Regions from separate parts of the Streptomyces sp. NPDC002276 genome, predicted to be linked through region 1. Evidence: predicted binding sites of a transcription regulator. Region 1 holds the regulator's gene; the other holds the start of a gene.
The links. The regulator HspR, encoded in region 1, represses chaperone genes until heat shock. The targets are predictions, from matches to a motif close to TTGAGNNNNNNNNNCTCAA.
Positions count from the first base shown of each region.

Region 2: a site for HspR is predicted at 4,661-4,679, ahead of lon (endopeptidase La). Genes of this name have one in related genera too.

Region 1 covers NZ_JBSFCQ010000010.1:331,354-338,626, forward strand. Annotated here, with positions in the region: gene ACWIHT_RS26360 (substrate-binding domain-containing protein) at 1-792, opposite strand, end outside; gene ACWIHT_RS26365 (PA14 domain-containing protein) at 1,089-3,503, shown strand; gene ACWIHT_RS26370 (heat shock protein transcriptional repressor HspR) at 3,566-4,021, opposite strand; gene dnaJ (molecular chaperone DnaJ) at 4,027-5,214, opposite strand; gene grpE (nucleotide exchange factor GrpE) at 5,257-5,910, opposite strand; gene dnaK (molecular chaperone DnaK) at 5,907-7,273, opposite strand, start outside.
Region 2 covers NZ_JBSFCQ010000002.1:794,138-801,410, reverse strand. Annotated here, with positions in the region: gene ACWIHT_RS08835 (nitrate- and nitrite sensing domain-containing protein) at 1-406, opposite strand, end outside; gene ACWIHT_RS08830 (protein phosphatase 2C domain-containing protein) at 760-1,548, shown strand; gene ACWIHT_RS08825 (MarR family winged helix-turn-helix transcriptional regulator) at 1,579-2,088, opposite strand; gene lon (endopeptidase La) at 2,218-4,638, opposite strand; partial or broken gene ACWIHT_RS08815 (DUF4259 domain-containing protein) at 4,900-5,310, shown strand; gene ACWIHT_RS08810 (TIGR03086 family metal-binding protein) at 5,552-6,136, opposite strand; gene ACWIHT_RS08805 (rhomboid-like protein) at 6,220-7,086, opposite strand; gene ACWIHT_RS08800 (spermidine synthase) at 7,218-7,273, shown strand, end outside.

The DNA.
Region 1 (7,273 bases):
GGCGTCCTGGCCGGTGATGGGCGGCATCTTCGTCACGCCCGCCGCCTTCAGGGCGTCGATGACGCCGCCGGCCATCGCGTCGTTGGCGGAGTACACCGCCGCGATGTTGTCCTTGCCGAGCTTGCCGATCGCCTCGGTCATCTCCTCCTGGGCGACCTTCGGGTCCCACGCCTTGGTGTTGTAGCTCGCGGCGACCGTCACCTTGCCCTGTAGCTCGGACAGCGCCCCCGTCTTGAACACCCCGGCGTTGGGGTCGGTCGGCGAGCCGTTGATCATGACGACCTTGTCGGAGGTGTCCACGTCGCTGCCCAGCGCCTCGACCAGGGAGCGGCCCTGCACCTCGCCGACGAGTTCGCCGTCGAAGGAGACGTACGCGTCGATCGGCCCCTCGGCGAGGCGGTCATAGGCGATGACGGGGATGCCGGCGGCCTTGGCCTTCTTCACCATGGGCAGGATGAGGTGCGAGTCGACGGAGTCGAGGATGATGATGTCGACCTTCTGGTCGATCATCTTCTGCATCTGCTTGTCCTGGACGCTCGCGACACCGCCCGCGTTCTGGTACTCGGCCTTGCCCTTCTTGTCGGTCAGTTCGCTGACCGTCGACTTGATGATCGGGAAGTCGAACTCCGCGTACCGCGTGTTCGTCTTCTCCGGCATCAGGACGCCCACCGTGATGTCGTTGCCCTTGGCCGGGGTGGCGTCCGAGCTGCTCCCCGACGAGTTGAGCACGCCACAGGCGGCCAGGGGCAGGGCCAGCGAGGACGCGGCCACGGATATGGCGATACGACGCATTGGTGAGCTCACTTCTGGTGCCGTCCGGACGTGGGCGCAGCATTGCAACCCAGGTGACTGAAAAGCCAACGCGGCTGCGGCCACCGGCGTCAAGCGGAACTACTTAACGAGATGGCAACACCACGTTCCGTTTGGTATGTGGAGACGTTGCGGAATCCCATCCAAACGCTCTTTACCGACCCTCCACTCAACGGGAGTTCATGAACGGGCAAAGATCAGCACAACCAAGTCCGTTCCTCGCGAGTCGTGATCGTCAACGGCCATCTGTCGCCGTGTCCGATCCGACTGGGAGACGCATGAACCGAGCTCGACCCGCGACGGCCACCGCCGTCGCCCTCTCCGTCGCGGGCGGCCTGCTCGCCGGCGCGACCGCGAGCGCCTCGGCCGCCACGACCTGCGATTCCCCGGTCTACAAACGGCAGTTCTTCGCGAACACCACCTTCAAGGGCACCCCGAAGCGGACGGACTGCGACAACGCCGTCGACCAGACCTGGACCGGCGCCCCCGCCACCGGCCTCCCGAAGGACAACTTCGCCGTCCGCTGGTCGGTGACCCGCGACTTCGGCTCCGGAGGCCCCTTCTCCCTCACCGCCACCGCCCAGGACGGCATCCGCGTCTACCTCGACGGCACCCGCAGGATCGACGTGTGGAAGAACGTCTCGACGACGGCGAAGAAGACGGTCCACGTCACCGTCCCGTCCGGCCGGCACACCCTCCGCGTCGACTACGTCAACTGGACCGGCAAGGCGGCCGTGAAGTTCACGTACGCGCCCCGGACCTCGGCGACCGTCGACAAGGTCAGGCCGCTCGCCCCGACGGGCACGGCGGTCTCCTACGACTCCGCGGGCAACAAGGCGAAACTCACCTGGTCGAAGAACCGGGAGATGGACCTCGCCGGGTACCGGGTCTACCGGCGCCTCAAGGGCACCGCGTTCGGCACCCAGCCCCTGAAGACGACCACCTCCGTCTCGTACACCGACACCCCGCCCCCGACCGGCGCCACGTACTACTACGAACTCCGCGCCTACGACAAGGCGGGCAACCAGTCGGCGGGCGGCGCCGACACGGCCGCCACCACCGTGGACCGGACCCCGCCCGCCGCCCCATTCGTCGAATGGGACTCCTGCCCGGACCTCGCGCCCTACGCGGCCCCGCAGCTCGTCACCACGGCCGCGAACCAGGCCGACATCGCCTGGTACGAGATGCAGCGCCTCGACACCGCGACCGCCAAGTGGATCACCGTCCACACCGGAACCAAGGGCGCGATCTGCGACACCACCTACCCCTCCGACGGAAGCGCCGTCACCTACCGGGGCCGGGCCCGGGACGCCGCCGGGAACTGGTCCGCGTACTCCGCGCCCACCAAATTCACCACCTCGGACCTGACCCCACCGGCACCGGTCACCGACGTCCGGGTCGAGTACCGCTCGGGCGTCCCGCACCTGGTCTGGTCCCCGGTCGCGGGAGCCGCCGCCTACCAGGTCCTCCAGCTCGACCCGGCGACCGGTGGCTGGCTCGACGCGCTGCCCGCCGAGGGCACCACGAAGGAGACCGACCTCGCACCGCGCCAACTGGCCGCGGTCGCCGACACCTACCGCTACGCGGTGCGCTCGGTGGACGCCAAGGGCAACGCCGCCGCCCCGGCGGAGATCCCGCTGACGATGACGGACCGGACGGAGGCGATCCCCGCGTTCGCGACCACCGCCGGCCGGTTCGACGAGGGCGTGATGATCGAGTGGAGCAGCGCCGACCCCTGGACCTTCGGCGAGGGCGAACCGCTGCTCACCTACCGGATCACCCGTACCGACCGGGCGACCGGCGAGAGCACCCAGGTGACCGGCTGCAAGCCCAACGACTCGCGGGACCTGCCGCTGACGGATCCGAAGACGTACTGGACCTGGAACACCGGCGACGCCCCCGACTACGCCGGCGACCGGCAGATCAACGGCGTCTGCTGGGACGTCTCCGGTGCCTCCGGGACGACGTACGACTACACGGTCGTGACGATCGACCCGTACGGCCATGAGTCACAGCCCGGTCCGGTCGCCACCGAGACCACGCCGGACACCGAGCGCCCGGCCCCGGTCGAGAACCTGGCCGCCGAGCAGATCCCGCTCGGGGTACGCCTGACCTGGACACCGCCGGCCGACGACGACGTCACGGCCTACAAGGTGTGGCAGGGCGTCACGGACCCGGAGACCGGCGAGACGGAGTGGAAGGAGAACTGCTGGACGGGCACCTCCCTGACCGACACCGAGATCCTCTGCCCGACGGTCCCCGACGGCGCCGCGCACACCTACAAGGTGGCCGCCACGGACGGCTCCCCCTTGATTCCCTGGTACGCCGGCCCCGAGGCCTTCCACCCCGCCGAACTCTCCGTCACCCTGCCCGACACCCGGCCGCCCGGCTGGACCGGGACCGAGGTCCAGGAGGACCAGTACCCGGAGCTGTACGTCGGCTGCTCCGCAAGCTCCGGCCTCGGTGACTGCGGCCGCTTCGCGAGCTACCGCGTGGAACGCTGGGACCCGGCGTCGGCCGCCTACCTCACCCTCGCCGGGGGCACCATGTACGACGCCGTGTTCTTCATGGACAAGACGGTCCACGAGGACACGCTCGGCCTGTACTACTACCGCGTCGTCCGCCTGGACGCCACCGGCGCGGAGGTCATGACGACGTCGACGGCGTACGGCGTCTGGGACTACTGGCTCTGACATGCCGAAGGGGCCCGGAGATTCGCTCTCCGGGCCCCTTCACCGTTGTCGGCGCGTCAGCGTCAGTCCGAGGACTGACGCTTCGGCCGCCACACCACCAGCGCGCTGGTCTGCTGGACCTCCTGGTACGGGACCAGGTCCCGGCGGTAGGAGGCGTGCACGGCGGCCTCGCGCTGCTGGATCGCCGCCGCCGCTCCGTCGACCGCCGCCTGGAGTTCGGCGACACGCTGCTGGAGCGCCACGACCTGGTTCTCCAGCTCGATGATGCGCTTGATGCCGGCCAGGTTGATGCCCTCGGTCTGCGACAACTGCTGGACGGTGCGCAGCAGTTCGATGTCACGGGCCGAGTAGCGCCGGCCACGCCCGGCCGTACGGTCCGGGGAGACCAGGCCGAGACGGTCGTACTGGCGCAGCGTCTGCGGGTGCAGGCCGGAGAGCTGGGCCGCCACCGAGATGACGTAGACCGGGGTCTCCTCGGTCAGCTCGTACGGGTTGCGTCGACGGCCGATCCCATCCATGGCTCTCATGCTCCCTTCGCGGCCTGGAACAGCTCCGCCCGCGGGTCTTCGTCCGCGGTCGCCTCTCTGTACGCCTCAAGCGCGTCACGAGCATTCCCCGTGACGTCCTTGGGGACACTCACCTCGACGGTCACAAGGAGGTCTCCCCGGGTGCCGTCCTTGCGGAAGGCGCCCTTGCCGCGGGCCCGCATGGTCCGGCCGTTGGGGGTGCCCGGCGGCAGCTTCAGCGTCACCGGGGGTCCGCCCAGGGTGGGCACCCTGACCTCGCCGCCCAGCGCCGCCTCGGCGAACGTCACCGGGACCGTCACCGTGAGGTTGTCCTCCTTGCGGCCGAACACGGGGTGCGTGTCGACATGCACCATGACGTACAAATCGCCCGCGGGACCGCCCCGTTCACCCGGAGCGCCCTTGCCGCGCAGCCGGATGCGCTGGCCGTCCGTGACCCCCGCGGGGATACGGACCTGCATGGTCCGCGACGACTTGGCGCGCCCGCTGCCCTTGCACTCGGCGCACGGGTGCTCGGCGATCAGGCCCCGGCCCTTGCAGTCCGGGCACGGGTCCGTCAGCGAGAAGCCGCCGCCGGAGCCGCGCGCGACCTGGCCGGTGCCGACGCAGGTCGGGCACACGCGCGGTGTGCCGTTCTTGTCACCGGTGCCCGAACAGGCCTTGCAGGGCTGCTGCGAGGACATCCGCAGCGGGACCGTGGCCCCTTCGATGGCCTCCGTGAAGCTGAGCGTGACCTCGGACTCGATGTCCTGGCCGCGCCTGGGCTGGGTACGGGTCGTGCCCGCGCCGCCCCGGTTGAACAGACCGCCGAACACGTCCCCGATCCCGCCGCCGAAGCCGCCGGGGGCACCGGTGCCGCCGCCCTGGGCGCCGCCTCCGAAGAGGTCGCCCAGGTCGAAGTTGAAGTTGCCGCCGCCCGCGCCGCCCGGCCCCGGGCGGTAGCCGCCGTTGCCGAAGAGCGAGCGGGCGTCGTCGTACTCCTTGCGTTTCTTGGGGTCACCGAGGATGTCGTGGGCCTCGGAGATCTCCTTGAAACGCTCCTCGGCCTTGGCGTTGCCCTTGTTGGCGTCCGGGTGGAACTCGCGGGCGAGCTTCCGGTACGCCTTCTTGATCTCGGCCTCGGTGGCGTCCTTGGGGACGCCGAGGACCTTGTAGTAGTCCTTCTCGATGAAGTCCTTGGTGCTCATCCTCGACGTCCCTCCTTCGGTCCGCTCGATGCGTCGGCTGCGTCAGCCCTCTTCAGGGCCGTTGTCCTTCTCGTCGCCGGCCTCGGACTCGTCCTTGGCCGCCTGCGCGCCGGGCTGCGGCTCGGCCACGGCCACCCGCGCGGGGCGGATGGTGCGCTCGCCGATGCGATACCCGGGCTGAAGGATCGCCACGCAGGTCGTCTCGGTGACGTCCGGCGCGTACGAGTGCATGAGGGCCTCGTGGATCGTCGGGTCGAAGGGCTCGCCCTCCTTGCCGAACTGCTGAAGTCCCATCTTCGCCGCGGCGGTCTCCAGCGACTCCGCCACCGACTTGAAACCGCCGACGAGTTCGCCGTGTTCCCGCGCTCGGTTGATGTTGTCGAGCGTGGGCATCAGCTCGGTCAGGAGGTTCGCCACGGCGATCTCCTTGACCGCGATCCGGTCGCGCTCGACGCGGCGGCGGTAGTTCTGGAACTCGGCCTGGAGCCGCTGGAGGTCCGCGGTGCGCTCGTCGAGCGCCTTGCGCACCTGGTCCAGCTGGGCCGTCAGACCGGCGATCTGAGCACTTGCGTCCCCTGCCGGGGCCTCCCCCTCCCCACTACCGGAGGGGGAGGCGGCCTGCGGCTCGGCGTCGTCGGGGGTGGCGCCGGAGGGGACGTCGGGCTTCTCGTCGAAGCCCGGGGTCTCCTCCGTCACGCGGCACCGTCCTTGCGCTCGTCGTCCACGATCTCGGCGTCCACCACGTCGTCGTCCGCCCGGGGAGCCTCCGCGCCCGGGGCGTCGCCGCCCGCGGCCTGCGCGGCCTGGGCGTCGGCGTACATGGCCTGGCCGACCTTCTGCGAGACCGCGGCGACCTTCTCGGTGGCGGTGCGGATCTCGGCGGTGTCCTCGCCCTTCAGCGTGGCCTTCAGCTCCTCGACGGCGGCCTCGACCTCGGTCTTGACGTCGGCGGGAACCTTGTCCTCGTTGTCCTTGAGGAACTTCTCCGTCTGGTAGACGAGCTGCTCGCCCTGGTTGCGGGACTCGGCGGCCTCGCGGCGGCGGTGGTCCTCGTCCGCGTACTGCTCGGCCTCCTGGCGCATGCGGTCGACCTCGTCCTTCGGCAGCGAGGAGCCGCCGGTGACGGTCATCTTCTGCTCCTTGCCGGTGCCGAGGTCCTTGGCCGTGACGTGCATGATGCCGTTGGCGTCGATGTCGAAGGAGACCTCGATCTGCGGGACACCGCGCGGGGCCGGCGGCAGACCGGTCAGCTCGAACATTCCGAGCTTCTTGTTGTACGCCGCGATCTCGCGCTCGCCCTGGTAGACCTGGATCTGCACGGAGGGCTGGTTGTCCTCGGCGGTGGTGAAGATCTCGGACCGCTTGGTCGGGATCGTGGTGTTGCGCTCGATGAGCTTGGTCATGATCCCTCCCTTGGTCTCGATACCGAGGGACAGCGGGGTGACGTCGAGGAGCAGGACGTCCTTGACCTCGCCCTTGAGGACACCGGCCTGGAGGGACGCGCCGATGGCGACGACCTCGTCCGGGTTGACGCCCTTGTTGGCGTCCTTGCCGCCGGTCAGCTCGCGCACGATCTCCGCGACGGCGGGCATCCGGGTGGAGCCACCGACGAGGACGACGTGGTCGATCTCGTTGATGGAGATGCCGGCGTCCTTGATGACGTTGTGGAACGGCGTCTTGCAGCGCTCCAGCAGGTCGGCCGTCAGCTGCTGGAACTGGGCGCGGGTGAGCTTCTCGTCCAGGTGCAGCGGGCCCTCGGCGGACGCCGTGATGTAGGGCAGGTTGATCGAGGTCTCGGTGGAGCTGGACAGCTCGATCTTGGCCTTCTCGGCAGCCTCGCGGAGACGCTGGAGGGCCATCTTGTCCTTGCCCAGGTCCACGCCGTGACCCGCGGCGAACTGCTTCACCAGGTAGTCGACGACCCGCTGGTCCCAGTCGTCACCACCGAGGTGGTTGTCGCCGTTGGTGGCCTTCACCTCGACGACGCCGTCACCGATCTCCAGGAGGGACACGTCGAAGGTGCCGCCACCGAGGTCGAAGACGAGGATCGTCTGGTCGT
Region 2 (7,273 bases), on a different contig from region 1:
GGAGCGCGCCGGAGATGTCGGTGTCGGCCCGGAGTTCCTCGACCTGCCGGTCGACGCGGGCGCTGCGGTCCTCGTCGGGGGCCTGGGACTTGGGGCGTCCGGCGGCGATGTACGAGGTGACCTCGTCGCGCTCGTCGGCGAGCGAGTGGGCCAGCGACAGGGCGTCCTGGGTCTGCTCGGCGAGCGTCACCAGGTCCTGGGAGTCGTGGAGTTGGCCGGAGGCGGTGATGAGGGAGGGGACACCCGCGGCGGCGATGGCGGCGGCCACGACGGCCACGGCGACGATGAGCCGGTTGCGGACGTGGGTACCGCGCCCCTTGCCCGCGGGATCGGGCGTGACGGCACCGGTGGCGCCCCCCTGAGGGGCCGTCTGCTTGGCTGTGCGCCGAGGCCGCTTTTTCTGCACCGGTGCTCGCATTCCTGACTCGTGATACCCATGGGGCCGGGTGACGCTCCGTCATCCCGGTACGGCGACCCTCCCAGTGCCGGTGGGCAGCGGTCGCGCATCATCCGGGCCGCCACCCGAAGGAGTGAACCCCGTAGGGGAGTTGGCGGGCAAGTTGCGGCGGACGGTGGAAAGGCCTTGCGGGCCCTGCCGGTTGGACGTGAGCGGCGGGCTTTGGCAGGATTCGCCGCCACGCATTCCCGGAGTGATCCATTCCAGCCCAAACCAGGCGTCTGACCTGCACGGCTGCGCCGATTCGGTAATCCGTGCCGACCTTTTGCGGGGCCTGTGAAGAGGTCGTGCAGACTGGCCGAATGCGTACGGAACTTGTGTCGGAACCCGGCGACCCGGACCGCCCCAACGAGGACTTCGCGAGCGTCGGCCTTCCGGCCTCGGGTCAGGGCGGTTCGCTGATCGTCCTGGACGGAGTGACCCCGCCGAGAGGGGAGACGGGCTGTCTGCATCCGGTCCCCTGGTACACCGCGCGGCTGGGCGGCGCACTGACCGAACTGACCGTTTCCTACCGGGATCTGACGCTGGCGGAGATTCTCTCCCGGGCGATCCTCCGAACATCCGAGGCACACTCCACCACCTGTGACCTTTCTCACCCACGCACCCCTCAGGCAACTGTGGTGCTGGCCCGCTGGTCCCCGCAGGAGATCGAATACCTGGTCCTTTCGGACTCCGCCCTGCTGGTGGACTCGCCGGCCGGTGAGGTGACCGCCGTACTCGACGACCGTCTGTCACGGCTGCCGCGCGCCGCACTCGCCACCGACGAACTGATCGACGCCACGCTCCGTAACAAGGAGGGCGGTTTCTTCACGGCCGCGGCCGATCCGTCGGTCGCGGAGCGGGCGGTGACGGGCGCGCTCCCCCGCACCGCGGTCCGCGCCCTCGCCGCCCTGACGGACGGGGCGACGAGGTGGGTGGAGAAGTTCGGCAAGGGCGACTGGGCGGAGTGCTTCACCCTCGTGGAGAAGGAGGGGGCGGCGGAGCTGGTGCGCCGGGTACGGGCGCTGGAGCGGGCCGACGCGGAGACGCGGACGTATCTGCGGCGCAGCAAGACGCACGACGACGCGACGGTCGGGTACGTGGAGCTGTGAGCCGTTGTCTCTGCTCTTGCCGCTCGGGGCTCACTTCTCCATGACGCCGTTCAACTGGTGCAGCAGCCGGGCGAGTTCGGCGACCTCGCGGCGGTCCCAGTGGGAGAGCTGGCTGACGTAGCGCTCGCGCCGGGCCTCGCGGACGTACGCGACGCGGCGCCGGCCCTCGTCGGTGACGTCGACCAGCCAGGCGCGGCCGTCCGCCGGGTCGGGCTCGCGGGAGATCAGGCCCAGCTCCTCCAAGGCGCGCAGCTGGCGGGACATGGTGGCCTTGCCGACGCCGATGTAGGCGGCGAGTTCGGTGGCCCGCTGCCGCCCGTACTCGTCCAGCCGGACCAGCAGGCCGTACGCGGCGGACTCCAGGTCGGGGTGGACCTCACGGGCCATCTCGCCCTGGTTGGCCCGGGCCCGGCGGAAGAGGAACGTCAACTCGCGCTCCAGGGACAGGTATTCGGGGTCGGGGATCCCGCCGTCGCCCACCCCGCCGTCGACCGTCCCGCTGTCGCTTCTGGCCTCGTCCTTGTGCACGTCAGCACTCATCGTCCGCTTTCCTGATCGTGAAAGTCGCCGCAGTTTCGCCAGTATTTCGCAGGGTGGGACCTACGTACGACGAAGGCCCGGGCCCCTCGTGAAAAGGGACCCGGGCCTTCACCTGACCGGTGGCGTCCGTCACGCCGCCACCGGAACCTCCGGGGTCGCGCCGTTCGTCGCGGGCGACAGGGCCAGCTCCAGGACCTGGCGGACGTCCGTCACCGCGTGGACGTCGAGCTTGTCCAGGACCTCGGCCGGGACGTCGTCCAGGTCGGGCTCGTTGCGCTTCGGGATGATCACCGTGGTGACCCCCGCCTGGTGCGCGGCGAGCAGCTTCTGCTTCACCCCGCCGATCGGCAGGACCCGGCCGGTCAGGGAGACTTCACCGGTCATCGCCACGTCCGTACGGACCAGCCGGCCGCTGAGCAGCGACGCGAGGGCCGTCGTCATCGTGACACCCGCGCTCGGGCCGTCCTTCGGCACCGAGCCCGCCGGGAAGTGGATGTGCACGCCCCGGTCCTTCAGGTCGGCGACGGGCAGCTCCAGTTCGGCGCCGTGCGAGCGCAGGAACGACAGGGCGATCTGCGCGCTCTCCTTCATCACGTCACCGAGCTGACCGGTCAGGGTCAGACCCGCCGCGCCCGTCTCCGGGTCGGCCAGCGACGCCTCGACGTAGAGAACGTCACCGCCCGCGCCGGTGACCGCGAGGCCGGTGGCGACACCGGGCACCGCCGTGCGGCGCTCGGCCGGGTCCTGGGCGGACTCGGGCACGTGGTGCGGCCGCCCGATGAGACCCCGCAGGTCGGCGTCGGTCACCGTGAACGGCAGCTCCCGGTCGCCCAGTTCGTTCTGCGCGGCGATCTTGCGCAGCAGCCGGGCGATCGACCGCTCCAGGGTGCGGACACCCGCCTCGCGGGTGTACTCACCGGCGAGCTTGCGCAGCGCGCTCTCGTCGATGACGACCTCGTCGTCCTTGAGTCCGGCCCGCTCCAGCTGGCGCGGGAGCAGGTGGTCACGGGCGATGACGACCTTCTCGTCCTCGGTGTAGCCGTCCAGCCGGACCAGTTCCATCCGGTCGAGCAGCGCCTCCGGGATGGCTTCGAGCACGTTGGCCGTCGCCAGGAACACCACGTCGCTCAGGTCGAGTTCGACCTCCAGGTAGTGGTCGCGGAAGGTGTGGTTCTGCGCGGGGTCGAGGACTTCGAGGAGTGCGGCGGCCGGGTCCCCCCGGTAGTCGGACCCCACCTTGTCGATCTCGTCGAGCAGGACCACCGGGTTCATGGACCCGGCCTCCTTGATGGCGCGGACGATACGGCCGGGCAGCGCGCCGACGTACGTACGCCGGTGACCGCGGATCTCGGCCTCGTCCCGCACACCGCCGAGCGCGACCCGCACGAACTTCCGTCCCATCGCGTGCGCGACGGACTCGCCGAGCGAGGTCTTGCCGACACCGGGCGGACCGACGAGGGCCAGCACGGCTCCGCCGCGCCGCCCACCGACGACACCCAGCCCGCGCTCGCTACGACGCTTGCGCACGGCGAGGTACTCGGTGATGCGCGCCTTCACGTCCTCAAGACCGGCGTGCTCGGCGTCCAGGATCGCCTTGGCGCCCCGGATGTCGTACTCGTCCTCGGTCCGCTCGTTCCACGGGAGTTCGAGAACGGTGTCCAGCCATGTCCGGATCCACGAGCCCTCGGGCGACTGGTCGGAGGAGCGCTCCAGCTTGTCGACTTCCTTGAGGGCGGCCTCGCGGACCTTCTCGGGGAGATCGGCGGCCTCGACCCGGGCGCGGTAGTCGTCGGACTCCTCGCCGTCCTTGGCCGAGTCGCCGTTCAGCTCGCGCAGCTCCTTGCGGACGGCTTCGAGCTGGCGGCGGAGCAGGAACTCGCGCTGCTGCTTGTCGACGCCTTCCTGCACGTCCTTGGCGATGGTCTCGGCGACGTCCTGCTCGGCGAGGTGGTCGCGCAGGTGCTGGGTGGCGAGCTTGAGGCGGGCCACCGGGTCGGCGGTCTCCAGCAGCTCGATCTTCTGGTCGGTGGTCAGGAAAGGTGAGTAACCGGAGTTGTCGGCAAGCGTGGACACGTCGTCAATGGCCTGCACGCGGTCGACGACCTGCCAGGCCCCGCGCTTGCGCAGCCACGCGGTGGCCAGCGCCTTGTACTCCTTCACGAGCTCGGTCACGGAGCCGGGCAAAGGCTCGGGCAGGCTCTCGTCGAGCGCGGTGCCCTCGACCCAGAGCGCGGCACCAGGACCGGTGGTCCCGGCGCCGATCTTCACGCGGCTGCGGCCGCGGATCAGCGCGCCCGGGTCGCCGTCGGCCAGTCGGCCGACCTGCTCGATGGTGCCGAGCACGCCGGTGCTGGCGTAAGTCCCTTCGATGCGTGGCACCAGCAGGACCTTGGGCTTTCCGGACTCGGACCGCGCGGCGGCCTGGGCGGCCTCCACGGCGGCGCGTACATCGGTGTCGTTCAGGTCCAGCGGAACCACCATTCCGGGCAGCACGACCTCGTCGTCGAGCGGCAGCACGGGCAGGGTGAGCGGTGTGGACGTCGAAGCCATGATCTCCCCTTAGGCAGTCAAGTTGAGCTATGCCGACTCAATGCTTGGGAGTCTTCGATTGTTCCCCACCTGTTGTTCGCCGTGAGCGATCAGCGGTGGCGGACCTGTCTCAGTGCAGGTCAACACGGAATCGGGGCGGAGGCTTCCCGGGAGTGCGGGGTGCTTCGGCAGCCGATGTCAGCCGATGTCAGTGGCGGCTGTCACGATGCGGGACACCATCGCAACCGGGATCGGGATCAGGATCGGGATCGGGAGATACACATGGGTACGTGGGATGTCGGCCCCTTCGACAACGACAAGGCGGCGGACTGGTGCGGCGACCTCGACGACGCCTCCCCGGACGCGCGTCAGGGCTTCGTGCGGGACACCCTCGCCCGAGCGGCCGACACCGCCGGCTACCTCGACGCGGGCATCGGCGACGAAGCCGTCGCGGCGGCGGCCCTGGTCGCCGCGCAGTGCCCGGGCGGCGAGCCGGCCCACCCCCACTTCGGACCGGACGAGCCCGTCCCCGACCTCACCGGTCTGCGCGCCCTCGCCCTCCGGGCCCTCGACCGCGTCCTGACCGAGCCGTCCGAACTCGTGGAACTCTGGGCCGATCCGGACGGCGTCCCCTGGCACACGACCATCAACGGGCTCCGCGAAACGCTCACCCCCCAGCCGCCGGGCGAACAGCTGCCCGAGAGCGTGGACCGGGACATCCTGGAGCACCGGACCATCGCCGCGATCGCCACCATCCGCGAAACCCTGGGGTGCACCGTCCACCAGGCGACCGACATCTTGGCGGCGCGGTACGAGGAGCTCCGCCGTGAGCGTCCGGACGACTTCGACCCGGGCCGGGACGAACACGGGGGGCGAGCCGCGAAAGCGTGACACCTGCGGCAAAAGCGTCACGCTTTCCGACGTACCGACCGGATCAGGTGACCGTACGGCCCAAGTAGGCCAGCAACCGCCCGTGCGGGGCCGCGCCGGGCGCGGGCTGGACCTCGGGGCCGAAGACGCCCGGTACGCGGTACGCGTCGAAGCCACCGAGGCCGTGCATCACCGCGAGCAGCTCCCCGCACAACTCCTCGTCCACCACGGCCTGTTGGCCCGTCGCGACCGCCAGGTCCACGCCGTGGACACAGACCTCCGTGAAGTGGATCAGCGCCGCCATCGGGCCGGGCAGCGCGCCGAGCGAGATGTGGACGGTGGTGTCGAGGGCGCCGGGGCGGTTCCAGGCCGCGCGGTCGGTCTCGGACGCCTCCGCGTACGCGCCCCGGGGATCCGCGCCCAGCCAGTCGGACTCGTGCTCGGCGCCCGGATCGGTGCCGTTCAGCTCGGCGGCGAAGATGCGCATCCCGCCCACGGTGTGGTTGAGGACGGCTCGCGCGTCCCACTCCGCGCACGGGGTGGGGTTCGCCCACTGGTCCTCGGCAACTCCCGCCACCACAAGGCCGGTTGCCGCGATCGCCCGCTCGATCCGGCGTACCGCGACCGATTCCGCACCCGTGTCCGCCACTTGGACCTCCCCCGTCCAGGACCGCGTTCGGCTGTCCACACCATCTCTACACCCCCGCGACGCCGTTGTCCCGAAGCGGGGAGTCAGAGCCGGGCAACCTCGACACGGGCGAGCCCGAACCGGGCCAACCGCTCGGCCCGCTGCCAGCGCCGTATCAGCGGCCAGGTCGCGACGCCTATCGTCAGCGAGATCAGATGGCCCCAGTTCGTCATGGGGTCGGTGAACGCCATCAGGTCCGAGATCAGCGTCCAGCCGAAGAGGGCGAGCAGCGGCAGCCCGAGCCACGGCCTGAGCAGACCGGCCAGCGCTCCCGTGCTCGCGGCGACGCCGAAGCTGATGCCGTAGTCGAAGCGGTGCAGCGAGGTGTCGGGCAGATGTCCCACCAACACGGCCAGCCCCACCGTGCCCTCGGTCGCGAGGGTGGCCAGGATGTGCCCGGTCAGGAACACCCCGGCGGCCCGCACCCCGCCGATCCGCCGCTCCAGCGCGGTCAGCACCAGCAGGAAGAGGAACGCGTACGGCGACAGCACCCCGCCGACGATCCACAGCGCACTGGCGACCAGCACGAGGAACGGGTCGCGGAGGAGGTGGGTGACATCGGTGCTGGAGGCCTGGTGCAACTGGCTCACCAGCGTGGGATCGGCGTACCGCGCGATGAGCGAGGTGACGACGAGCAGCGTCGCGTAACCGAAGGTGAACGGCGTCCCGGTGGGCGTGGGCAGCAGCCGCCAGGGGGCGAGGAGGCGCAGCGCGGCCGGCATGCGCGATGCACGGGGAATCGCAGGGGTGGAGGCCGAGACGGAGACCGCGGGGCGGCTCAACCCCCAGGCCGTTTCCACCACTTCACGCTGTCTCGGCATCGCGTCCAGCAGAGAGGAGTCCTCCCCGGCCGAAGGAGCGCCCTGGGGCGTGGCGGAGGCCTGGCTATCGGCCGTCGCGGTCCGTTCCACCGTGAGGGGCTCCTTCCGTTTCACCCCACCCTTCGCCGTCCCACCTGCCGCTGTCTATGACCGACGCCACGCGAGAGCCGATTCATAGCAACCCGAAAGCTTTCTCACGCGTCCGCGGGTACCGTGCGCGGATGAGCACCGCGTACGACACTCCCGTTGTCCTGGACCGTCGCGAGGGCCCCTACGG